One region of the Streptomyces sp. NPDC046335 genome, then DNA from elsewhere that is predicted to be linked to it. Evidence: riboswitches for the same ligand, from Rfam matches in the RefSeq annotation. Region 1 holds a riboswitch; each other region holds the start of a gene.
The links. Region 1 has a riboswitch for cobalamin ahead of ACZ6JY_RS38000 (ABC transporter substrate-binding protein). Riboswitches for the same ligand answer to the same signal wherever they lie in the genome.
Positions count from the first base shown of each region.

Region 2: it holds a riboswitch for cobalamin, as region 1 does, so the genes downstream of both, ACZ6JY_RS10475 (energy-coupling factor ABC transporter permease) here and ACZ6JY_RS38000 (ABC transporter substrate-binding protein) in region 1, are expected to answer to the same signal.
Region 3: it holds a riboswitch for cobalamin, as region 1 does, so the genes downstream of both, ACZ6JY_RS36375 (ABC transporter substrate-binding protein) here and ACZ6JY_RS38000 (ABC transporter substrate-binding protein) in region 1, are expected to answer to the same signal.
Region 4: it holds a riboswitch for cobalamin, as region 1 does, so the genes downstream of both, cobN (cobaltochelatase subunit CobN) here and ACZ6JY_RS38000 (ABC transporter substrate-binding protein) in region 1, are expected to answer to the same signal.

Region 1 is NZ_JBVJFF010000022.1:25,555-27,746, forward strand. It holds gene ACZ6JY_RS38000 (ABC transporter substrate-binding protein) at 1-913, opposite strand, end outside; cobalamin riboswitch at 1,064-1,249, opposite strand; gene ACZ6JY_RS38005 (VOC family protein) at 1,257-1,685, opposite strand; gene ACZ6JY_RS38010 (AraC family transcriptional regulator) at 1,691-2,192, opposite strand, start outside.
Region 2 is NZ_JBVJFF010000004.1:214,563-216,754, forward strand. It holds gene ACZ6JY_RS10470 (SDR family oxidoreductase) at 1-683, shown strand, start outside; cobalamin riboswitch at 741-924, shown strand; gene ACZ6JY_RS10475 (energy-coupling factor ABC transporter permease) at 955-1,680, shown strand; gene ACZ6JY_RS10480 (energy-coupling factor ABC transporter substrate-binding protein) at 1,680-2,054, shown strand; gene cbiQ (cobalt ECF transporter T component CbiQ) at 2,061-2,192, shown strand, end outside.
Region 3 is NZ_JBVJFF010000019.1:106,413-108,604, reverse strand. It holds gene ACZ6JY_RS36380 (FecCD family ABC transporter permease) at 1-240, opposite strand, end outside; gene ACZ6JY_RS36375 (ABC transporter substrate-binding protein) at 237-1,280, opposite strand; cobalamin riboswitch at 1,311-1,491, opposite strand; gene ACZ6JY_RS36370 (methyltransferase domain-containing protein) at 1,546-2,192, opposite strand, start outside.
Region 4 is NZ_JBVJFF010000003.1:290,733-292,924, reverse strand. It holds gene cobN (cobaltochelatase subunit CobN) at 1-976, opposite strand, end outside; cobalamin riboswitch at 1,020-1,140, opposite strand; gene cobG (precorrin-3B synthase) at 1,255-2,192, shown strand, end outside.

The sequences.
Region 1 (2,192 bases):
CGTACCGCTTCTTCTTGACGGCGGTCAGGTTCTTGGTCGCCGGGTTGGACTCCAGGAACCTGATCTTCGCCGCGGCGGACTCCGCCGACTGCGACTTGCGGGTCAGGTCGCCGATGACGAGGACGTCGGGGTCGCGGTCGGCGACGGTCTCCCAGTTGATCTGGGGCCACTCCTCGTGGGTGTCGTCGAAGACATTCTCGGCGCCGAGCTCGCGCGTGATGATCCCGGGGGCGCCGCAGCAGCCCGCCATGTACGGGGCGTCGGAGTTGGCGAACCAGTAGAGGAGGGAGGTGTCGGAGGCGTCGATGTCCTCGGTGGCCCTGGCCACGCGGCCCTTCAGCTCCGCCACCAGCTTCTCGCCGCGCTTCTCTACGCCGAAGACCTTAGCCAAGTCCCGTACCTCGCCGTAGACGGTGTCCATGGTGAGGGTCTTCACGCGCTTGCCGTCGCCGCCGCCGTCGTTGTCCTTGCCCGCGCAGTCGCTGGGCGAGACGTAGACGGGGACGCCGACGTCGGTGAACTTGGCGCGGTCGGCGACGCCGCCCTTGCCGACGGTGTAGAGGAAGGAGGCGCTGACGAAGTCGGGCTCCTTGGAGAGGACCTTCTCCATGGCGGGGTAGCGGTCGGCGAGCCGCTCCACCCCGGCGTTGTCCTTCTCCAGATTCTTCAGGACCGGGTCGGTCCAGGTGCCGGTGCCCGCCATGCGGTCGGCGAGGCCGAGGGAGAGCAGGATCTCCGTGGAGCCCTGGTCGAGCGAGACGGCTCGCTGCGGCGGGGCCTTGACCTCGGTCTTCTCGCCGCAAGAGGCGACTGTCACGGGGTAGCCGTCCCGCGCGGCCCCCGCCGTCCTCGCCCCGTCGGCGGAACCGCCGCCGCAGGCGGTCAGCGTCGCGAGCACTCCCGCGCAGCACAGGGCGAACGGGACGAACCGGTTGAACGGGGAGGACAGAGAGAGCGGGGGAAAGGGGAACTGAAGTATTCGGGCTTTCGAGGACACGTGATCCCTTGAGTCTCACGGCTCATACGCGGAGCCTGGCCTGCGTCACGGCCCCTGCCGCCCGGTGTGCGGGCAGAGGCGCCAGCAGGTCTTCGGACTCGGGATCGACCGGGCGGAGCGCCTTCCCGGGCGTCCGTGGACGCCCAGTGGCCATGTGCTCCGCCCGTCCCCCTCACCGCTGCGCGTCAGTTCCGGATTCGCACCGGATTCCCTGGCCCAGGTGTGGGTTTGACTGGCTTGCGCAAGTTATCACGCGGGCTCAGGGGGTCTTGCCGGGCCTCGGCTCCCCGCGGTAGGTGCCGAAGAACCAGCGGTTGCCCTCGGGATCGGCGATGCCGAATTCGCGACTGCCGTACGGTTTGTCCTCGATCTCCCTGATGATCTCCACGCCGGCCTCGGTGAGGCGGGCGTACAGGGCGTCCACCTGGTCGGTGACGACGTAGGCACCGGAGGCGCCGGGCTTGCCGCACGCGCCGTCGGCCGCGGCCGGGTCGTACGAGCCGAGCATGATGCCGCCGCCCTCGGGCCAGTCGAGCTGGGCGTGGGCGACGCGGCCGCCGTCCTCGTACACGGCGGTGCGCAGGAAGCCGACGGTGCCGACGAAGAAGTCGATCAGGGCGTGGGCGTCCTCGGCCTGGAGGGTGGGCCAGATGGTGGGGGCAGGTGTGGTGCTCTGGGTGGTGTCCATGTCTCTTACTCTCCGTCCGGCGCGTGCGCCCCGGCTTGGATATTCCGGCACTCTTCGGCCAGCCAGCCGGTGGGGCTCGCTCCCGTGTACTGCCGGAAGTCCCGTACGAGGTGGGAGTGGTCGTAGTAGCCGCAGTCGGCCGCGGTCCGTGCCAGGTCCTGCGGGGCGCCCTTCGCGGCGGCGCGGGCCACGGCGGCCTTGGCGTGCTGGAACCGCATCAGGCGCGCCGCCTGTTTCGGGGCGAGGCCCGTCTCGGCGCGGAACAGCGAGGTCAGGCGGCGTTCGCTGAGCGCCACGTGGCGGGAGAGGCCGCCGAGGGTGCCCGCGCCGCGGTGCCTCGCCAGCCAGGCCCAGGCCTCGGCGACCTCCGGGCGTACGGAACCGGCCGCCCGGTCGTCGGCGGCGCGGCGGCGCAGATAGGCGGAGAGGGCGGCGAAGCGGTCCTCCCAGTCGTCGAGCTCGCAGAGGTGCTCACGGAGCTCGGCGGCGCGCTCGCCGAACACGTCC
Region 2 (2,192 bases), on a different contig from region 1:
GCGAAGGGGCCGACGTCGCCATCGTCCACCTGCCCGAGGAGCAGCAGGACGCCGAAGAGACCCGGCGGCTCGTCGAGAAGGCCGGACGCACCTGTCTGCTGCTGCCCGGCGACGTGAGCGACGCCGACTTCTGCCGCGACGCCGTGGCACGCACCGTGGCGGAGTTCGGCACGCTGAACATCCTGGTGAACAACGCCGCCTACCTGAACAGCAAGCTGGAGCTCGAGCAGCTCAACGCCGAGGACTGGGACCGCACGTTCAAGACGAACGTGTACGCCTACTTCCACCTGGTCATGGCGAGCCTGCCGCACCTGGACGCGGGCGACGCGATCATCGCCACGGCCACGGAGGAAGCCCTGAAGGGCAGCACCACGATGATCGACTACGCGGCTTCGAAGGCGGCCCTGATCACCTTCACCAAGTCGATCGCGCCCCACCTCGCCAAGCGGGGCGTCCGCGCCAACGTCGTCGCCCCCGGACCCGTGTGGACGGTCCTCAACACGGCCGACCCGCACATGCCCAAGGACGGCCTCTCCCAGGTCGGCAGCGAGACCCCGCTCGGCCGTCCCGCCCAGCCGGAGGAGCTGGCGCCCGCCTACGTCTACCTGGCCTCCGACGCGGACTCCAGCTTCACCGTGGGCGAGGTCCTCGCCGTGACGGGCGGTGAGACCGACACGCGCTGACCGCGGCCCGACACCGCGATGACCTGCGGGCGAGTTGTCATGCCTCCGGCTCTCGCACTACTGTCACCACGCCTTGGTGCTCGGGAAATCCGGTGTGATGCCGGTGCGGCCCTCGCCACTGTGATCGGGATGTCCGGCTCCAGCCCTCGCGGCAGCCACTGGGCGCACACGCGCCCGGGAAGGCGGAGTTCGGGCGGTACTACCCGTCAGCCAGGAGACCGGCCAAGGCACGTCGTCCATCCACGAGGTGCTGGAGAGGGTCTGCTGAGCCATGCACATTGCCGAGGGTTTCCTCCCGCCGGCGCACGCCATCGCCTGGGGCGTAGCGTCCGCGCCGTTCGTCGTCCACGGAGTCCGCTCCCTTACGCGTGAGGTCAAGGAGCACCCCGAGAGCACCCTGCTCCTGGGTGCGTCCGGAGCCTTCACCTTCGTCCTGTCCGCACTGAAGATCCCGTCGGTCACCGGAAGTTGCTCGCACCCGACGGGCACCGGCCTCGGCGCGATCCTGTTCCGCCCGCCGATCATGGCGGTGCTCGGCACGATCACGCTGCTGTTCCAGGCGCTGCTGCTCGCCCACGGCGGGCTCACCACGCTCGGCGCCAACGTCTTCTCCATGGCGATCGTCGGGCCCTGGGCCGGATACGCCGTCTACCGGCTCCTGAAGCGGTACGACGTGCCGCTCATGGTGGCGGTGTTCTTCGGCGCGTTCGTCGCCGACCTGTCCACGTACTGCGTCACCAGCGTCCAGCTCGCCCTCGCTTTCCCCGACCCCGGCAGCGGATTCATCGGCGCCCTGGGCAAGTTCGGCGGCATCTTCGCCGTCACCCAGATCCCGCTGGCGGTCAGCGAGGGACTGCTCACCGTCCTCGTGATGCGGCTCCTCGTGCAGTCCAGCAAGGGAGAGCTCACACGGCTCGGCGTACTGCTCCAGCGCAAGCGGACGGCCAAGGCCACCGACACGGACAACACCAGGACCGAGACGGGGGCCAGCGCCTGATGAGCCGGAACGCGAAGATAAACACCCTGCTGATCGTCATCGTCGCCGCCCTCGCGGTCCTGCCGCTCGTGCTGGGACTCGGCGACCACAAGAAGGAGCCGTTCGCGGGCGCCGACGCCCAGGCCGAGACGGCGATCACCGAGATCGACCCCGACTACGAGCCCTGGTTCTCCCCGCTGTACGAACCGCCGTCCGGCGAGGTCGAGTCGGCGCTCTTCGCCCTTCAGGCGGCGCTCGGCGCAGGCGTCCTCGCGTACTACTTCGGGCTGCGCAGGGGGCGCCGCCAGGGCGCGGAGCGCGAGCGGGTGCGGGACGGCCACGCCGAGCCGCCCGGCGACGCGGCGGACAGCCGCAACGGGGCCGGGCAGGCCTGATCCGCGGTGCTGCCCATCGACGCGGCGGCGCACAGCAGCCGCTGGCGCCGCCGTCACCCCGTGGACAAGGCCGTGCTCGGCCTCGGCCTCACCGTCCTCGCCATCTCGCTGCCGCCCTGGCCGGGCGCGGCCCTCGTC
Region 3 (2,192 bases), on a different contig from region 1:
GCGGGACCAGTCCGGTTCTGCCCAGTCGGCGCCCAGCGCGTGCGTCACGATGCCCCACACCTGTCCGGGCGGCACATGGACCGAGCCGATCGCCAGGCCCGCCGTGGCGGAGAGCACCAGCAGGACGGCCAGGACGACGAGTGTGACGGCGAGACCGGCCGGGCCCGCCCGTCGTCTGTCGTCCTGTTTCCCCGGTCGTGCGGCCTGCCCGGGGGCGGCGTCGGTGACCGGAGCCGTCACCGGAAGCCCTCGGGGTGGATGCCGCGCGCCAGATCCTCCACCGCGTACGCGGACCGCACGCCCACCAGGGTGGCGGTCAGCGGCAGCACCACGAACCGCTTGTTCCTGATGGCGGGCACGTCCTTCAGGGCGGGCTGGGCGAGCAGGAACTTCTTCTTCTGCTCCACGCTCCCGGCGTCCGCGTAGTCGTAGATCGCGATGACCTCCGGCTTGCGTTCGACGACCTGCTCCCAGGAGACGTCGCCGAAGACGTCGTCGAGATCGGCGAAGACGTTCTTGCCGCCGGCCAGCCGGATCAGTTCGGTGCCGAGGCTCTTGCCGCCCGCGGTGAAGGCGGTCTTGTCGCCGCTGTCGTAGACGAAGACGGGTACCTGGGGCCTGCCCTCGACGGCGGTGGTGGCCTTGCCGACCCGTGACCGGAGGTCGGAGACCAGCCTGTCCGCGCGGTCGGGCACGCCGAAGATCTTGCCGACGGTGCGGACTTCTTCGTAGACGTCCTTCATCGTCACGCGCTTCTCGCCGCAGTACTCGCGGTTGAGGTGGGTGTCGATGCCGGCGTCGGCGAACGCCTCGCGGGAGCGGCCCTCGTTCTCGGCGAAGGCGCTGCCGTAGCCGCCGTAGACGAGATCCGGCTCGGCCTCCAGGACCGTCTCGAAGGACGGTTCCCTCTTCGCCAGTTCCGGGACCGACTCGTAGTCCTTCTTCAGCTTGGGCAGGACGGCGGAATCGGGAAAGGCGGTGCCGACCATACGGTTCTTCAGGCCCAGGGAGAGCAGGAGTTCCGCCGGGTGCTGGTGGATGGTGATGACGCGGGCCGGCGCCTTCTCGTACGTCGTCCTCACGCCGCAGTTGTCGATGGTGACGGGGAAGCCCTTGGCCGGCGGGGCCGTGGCCTTCGCGTCCTGGGCGGTGTCCTGCGACGATCCGCAGCCGGCGGTCAGCAGGGCCGCCGACAGGGCGACGGCCGCGGCCATGGCGCGCCGGGCATGCCGCCTGCGGGCAGGGGTGAACAGCGGGGGACGGGACGTGCCGTCGTACACGTGAAGCCTCCTGGGGAGTCCGCGCTCCTCGGAACGGGCCCGCGACCGGCCAGTGTCCTGACTCCCGGATCGCCGCTCCCCCTGCCTTCCCACGCGGCGCGCAGTGGCGTGTCGAAGGGTGCACTCCCCGGTCACAGTGGCGGGACCGTGCCGGATTCGCACCGGCTTCCTGTCTCCCGTCGCGGTGATGACCCGCTGATACTACGGTCTGCCGGGAAGCGGCCATAAGGGCGTGCGCAAGTGCCCGAGCGCCCTTGCCCGGCCCTCATGTCTCGCGCACCGCCCGCAGCACCAGCCGGTCGGCCTTCTCGTCGTAGGGGCGGCCGTCGAAACCGCCGAAGACCTCCACCCGCCCGAACCCCGCTTCCCGAACCATCCGCCGCAGCTCCACCGCGCTGTACACGAACCACACCAGGGTGGCCCGCGTCACCCGTTCGCCCCGGACCAGGACCCAGTCGCTGCGCAGCCGCGCCCAGTCGTCCAGCACGGTGTCGGTCTGCACCATCAGGTCCTCGCCCCGCTTCACCACCTTCGGCGGGGTGACCTTGCGGGCCAGCAGTTCCTTGCCCGCCAGGTCCAGTACGAGGGTGCCTCCGGGGGCCAGGCAGGCGTACATGGTGCGCAGCACGCGCGCGTTGTCGGCGGGGTCGTCGAAGTAGCCGAACGAGGTGAACATGTTGAGGACCACATCGAAGGCGCCCGGGGCCTCGTACTCGCGTGCGTCGGCCCGCACGTACGTGACCTGGGCGCCCGCGTCGGCCGACCGTTTGCGCGCCCGGTCCAGCATGGCGGGGCTCAGGTCCACCCCGGTGACGTCGTGGCCGCGGCGGGCGAGCGGGACGGTGAACACACCGGGGCCGCAGCACAGATCCAGCACCCGGGCTCCGGCGGGGAAGGACAGCAAGGGAGAGG
Region 4 (2,192 bases), on a different contig from region 1:
CCGGGATGTGCCTCAGGCGGGCGTGCCGCACGGCGATCCCGGCGACGCGGGCCGCGCGCTCCGCGTCGGCGACATAGGCGGGCAGGCCGTCCTCGTCGATCTCCTTGAACGAGAACGGCACGGTGATCAGCCGCCCGTCGAACTCCGGCACCGCGATCTGGCTTGCGGCGTCGAGCGGCGAGACGCCCTCGTCGTTCTCCTGCCAGGCCGAACGCGACCCGGTCAGGCAGAGCGCCTGGAGGATCGGCACGTCGAGGCCGGTCAGCGCGCCCGCGTCCCAGGACTCGTCGTCACCGCCGGCCGACGCCTCGGCGGGCTTGGTGCCGCCCGCCGCGAGGACCGTCGTCACGATGGCGTCCGCCGCGCGCAGCTCCTCGATCAGCTCCGGCTCCGGGGCGCGCAGCGAGGCCACGTACAGCGGCAGCGGGCGGGCGCCCGCGTCCTCGATCGCGCCGCACAGGGCGTCCACGAACGCGGTGTTGCCGCTCATGTGGTGGGCGCGGTAGTAGAGCAGCGCCACGGTCGGGCCTTCGACGTCACGCGCGGCGCGCTCCAGCGGGCCCCAGGACGGCGCGGGCGCGGGCGGCTCGAAGCCGTGGCCGGTGAGCAGCACGGTGTCGGAGAGGAAGCGGGCGAGCTGCTCCAGGTTGGCGGGGCCGCCGTGCGCGAGGTAGGCGTGCGCCTCGGCGGCGATGCCGACCGGCACCGTGGAGGAGGCCATGAGCTGGGCGTCGGGCGCCTGCTCACCGGTGAGCACGACCACCGGCAGACCGCTGGCGGTGAGCTGGTCAAGGCCGTCCTGCCAGGCACGGACGCCGCCGAGGAGGCGTACGACGACCAGGTCGGCGCCGTCGAGAAGGGAGGGCAGCTCGGCGAGGTCCAGGCGGGAGGGGTTGGCGAACCGGTAGTCGACCGGACCCCCCGCCGCGCGGGCGCTGAGCAGATCGGTGTCGGAGGTCGACAGCAGCAGAAGCATGCGGGCGCAGGCCTTCCTCGGGGTGTCCGCGCCCCGGGTGGTCGTATGGACGGCAGGAGTTCCTGGCTCACCCCACGTGGGTGGGGCTCACAGTGGCGGGACCGCGCCGGATTCGCACCGGGCTTCCTCCTTCGGGCCCCTGTCGGGCCCACGCCGTCGCTGGCGTCGGCGGACCTGGCGGACCGCCGTCTGCATAGTAAGTCCTGCCCGCGCCGGAGCGGGCGCCCGCCCGCCCCGAAGGCCCTCGTCGGGAGGCGACCGCCCGCAGGCGCGTGGGTATGCTCGCCGCCATGCCGCCCACCCGAGCAACCTCCACGAACAAGGGCGAATCCCTCATACGTGACCGGGGCGACGCCTGTCCCGGAGCCCTGCGCCCGCACCTCGCCGACGACGGTGCGCTGGTCCGACTCCGGCTGCCCGCAGGGCTTCTGACCGGCCGTCAGGCGCTGGTCCTTGCCGACGCGGCGGAGCGCCTGGCGGACGGCCGGCTCAGCGTCACCTCGCGCGGCAACGTCGAGCTGCGCGGCCTCGCCGAAGACTGCGGCTCCACCCTGGCCGCGCCGCTCGCGGACGCCGGCCTGCTGCCCTCCGCGCGCCATGAACGCGTACGGAACATCGTGGCCTCCCCGCTCGCCGGAATCGACGAGAACGGCCTCGCGGACGTGCAGTTGTGGGCCCGTGAGCTGGACGGGCTCCTCTGCGCCGAGGAGTGGACCACCGCGCTGTCCGGCCGCTTCCTGTTCGCCCTCGACGACGGTCGCGGAGACATGGCGGGGCTCGGCGGCGATGTGACCTTGATCGCAGAATCGGGCGGGACGGCGGTCGCGCGGGTCGGGGCCCTGGCGGTGCGGGTGGCCGCCGCGGACGCCCCGCGCGCCGCCCTCGCCGCGGCCGGGGCGTTCCTCGCCGCGGCGCGCGAGGCGGGCAACGGGGCCTGGCGGGTACGGGAACTGCCTCCCGGCCGCGACGCGGGGGTGGCCGAGGCGCTGAGGCGGGCGTCGATCCCGGCGGTGCCGGTGACCGGGGCGGAGGCGGAGGAGCCGCTCGTGGCGGTTCCGCCGCTGCCCGGGGTCATCGGCCGCGCCGTCGCCGTCAACGCCCCGCTCGGCCGGGTCACCGCCGCCCAGTGGCGGGCCCTTCTGCCGCTGCCCGCCGACGAACTGCGGGTTACCCCGTGGCGCGGCTTCGTCCTCCCCGGCTTCGCCGACGCGACGGC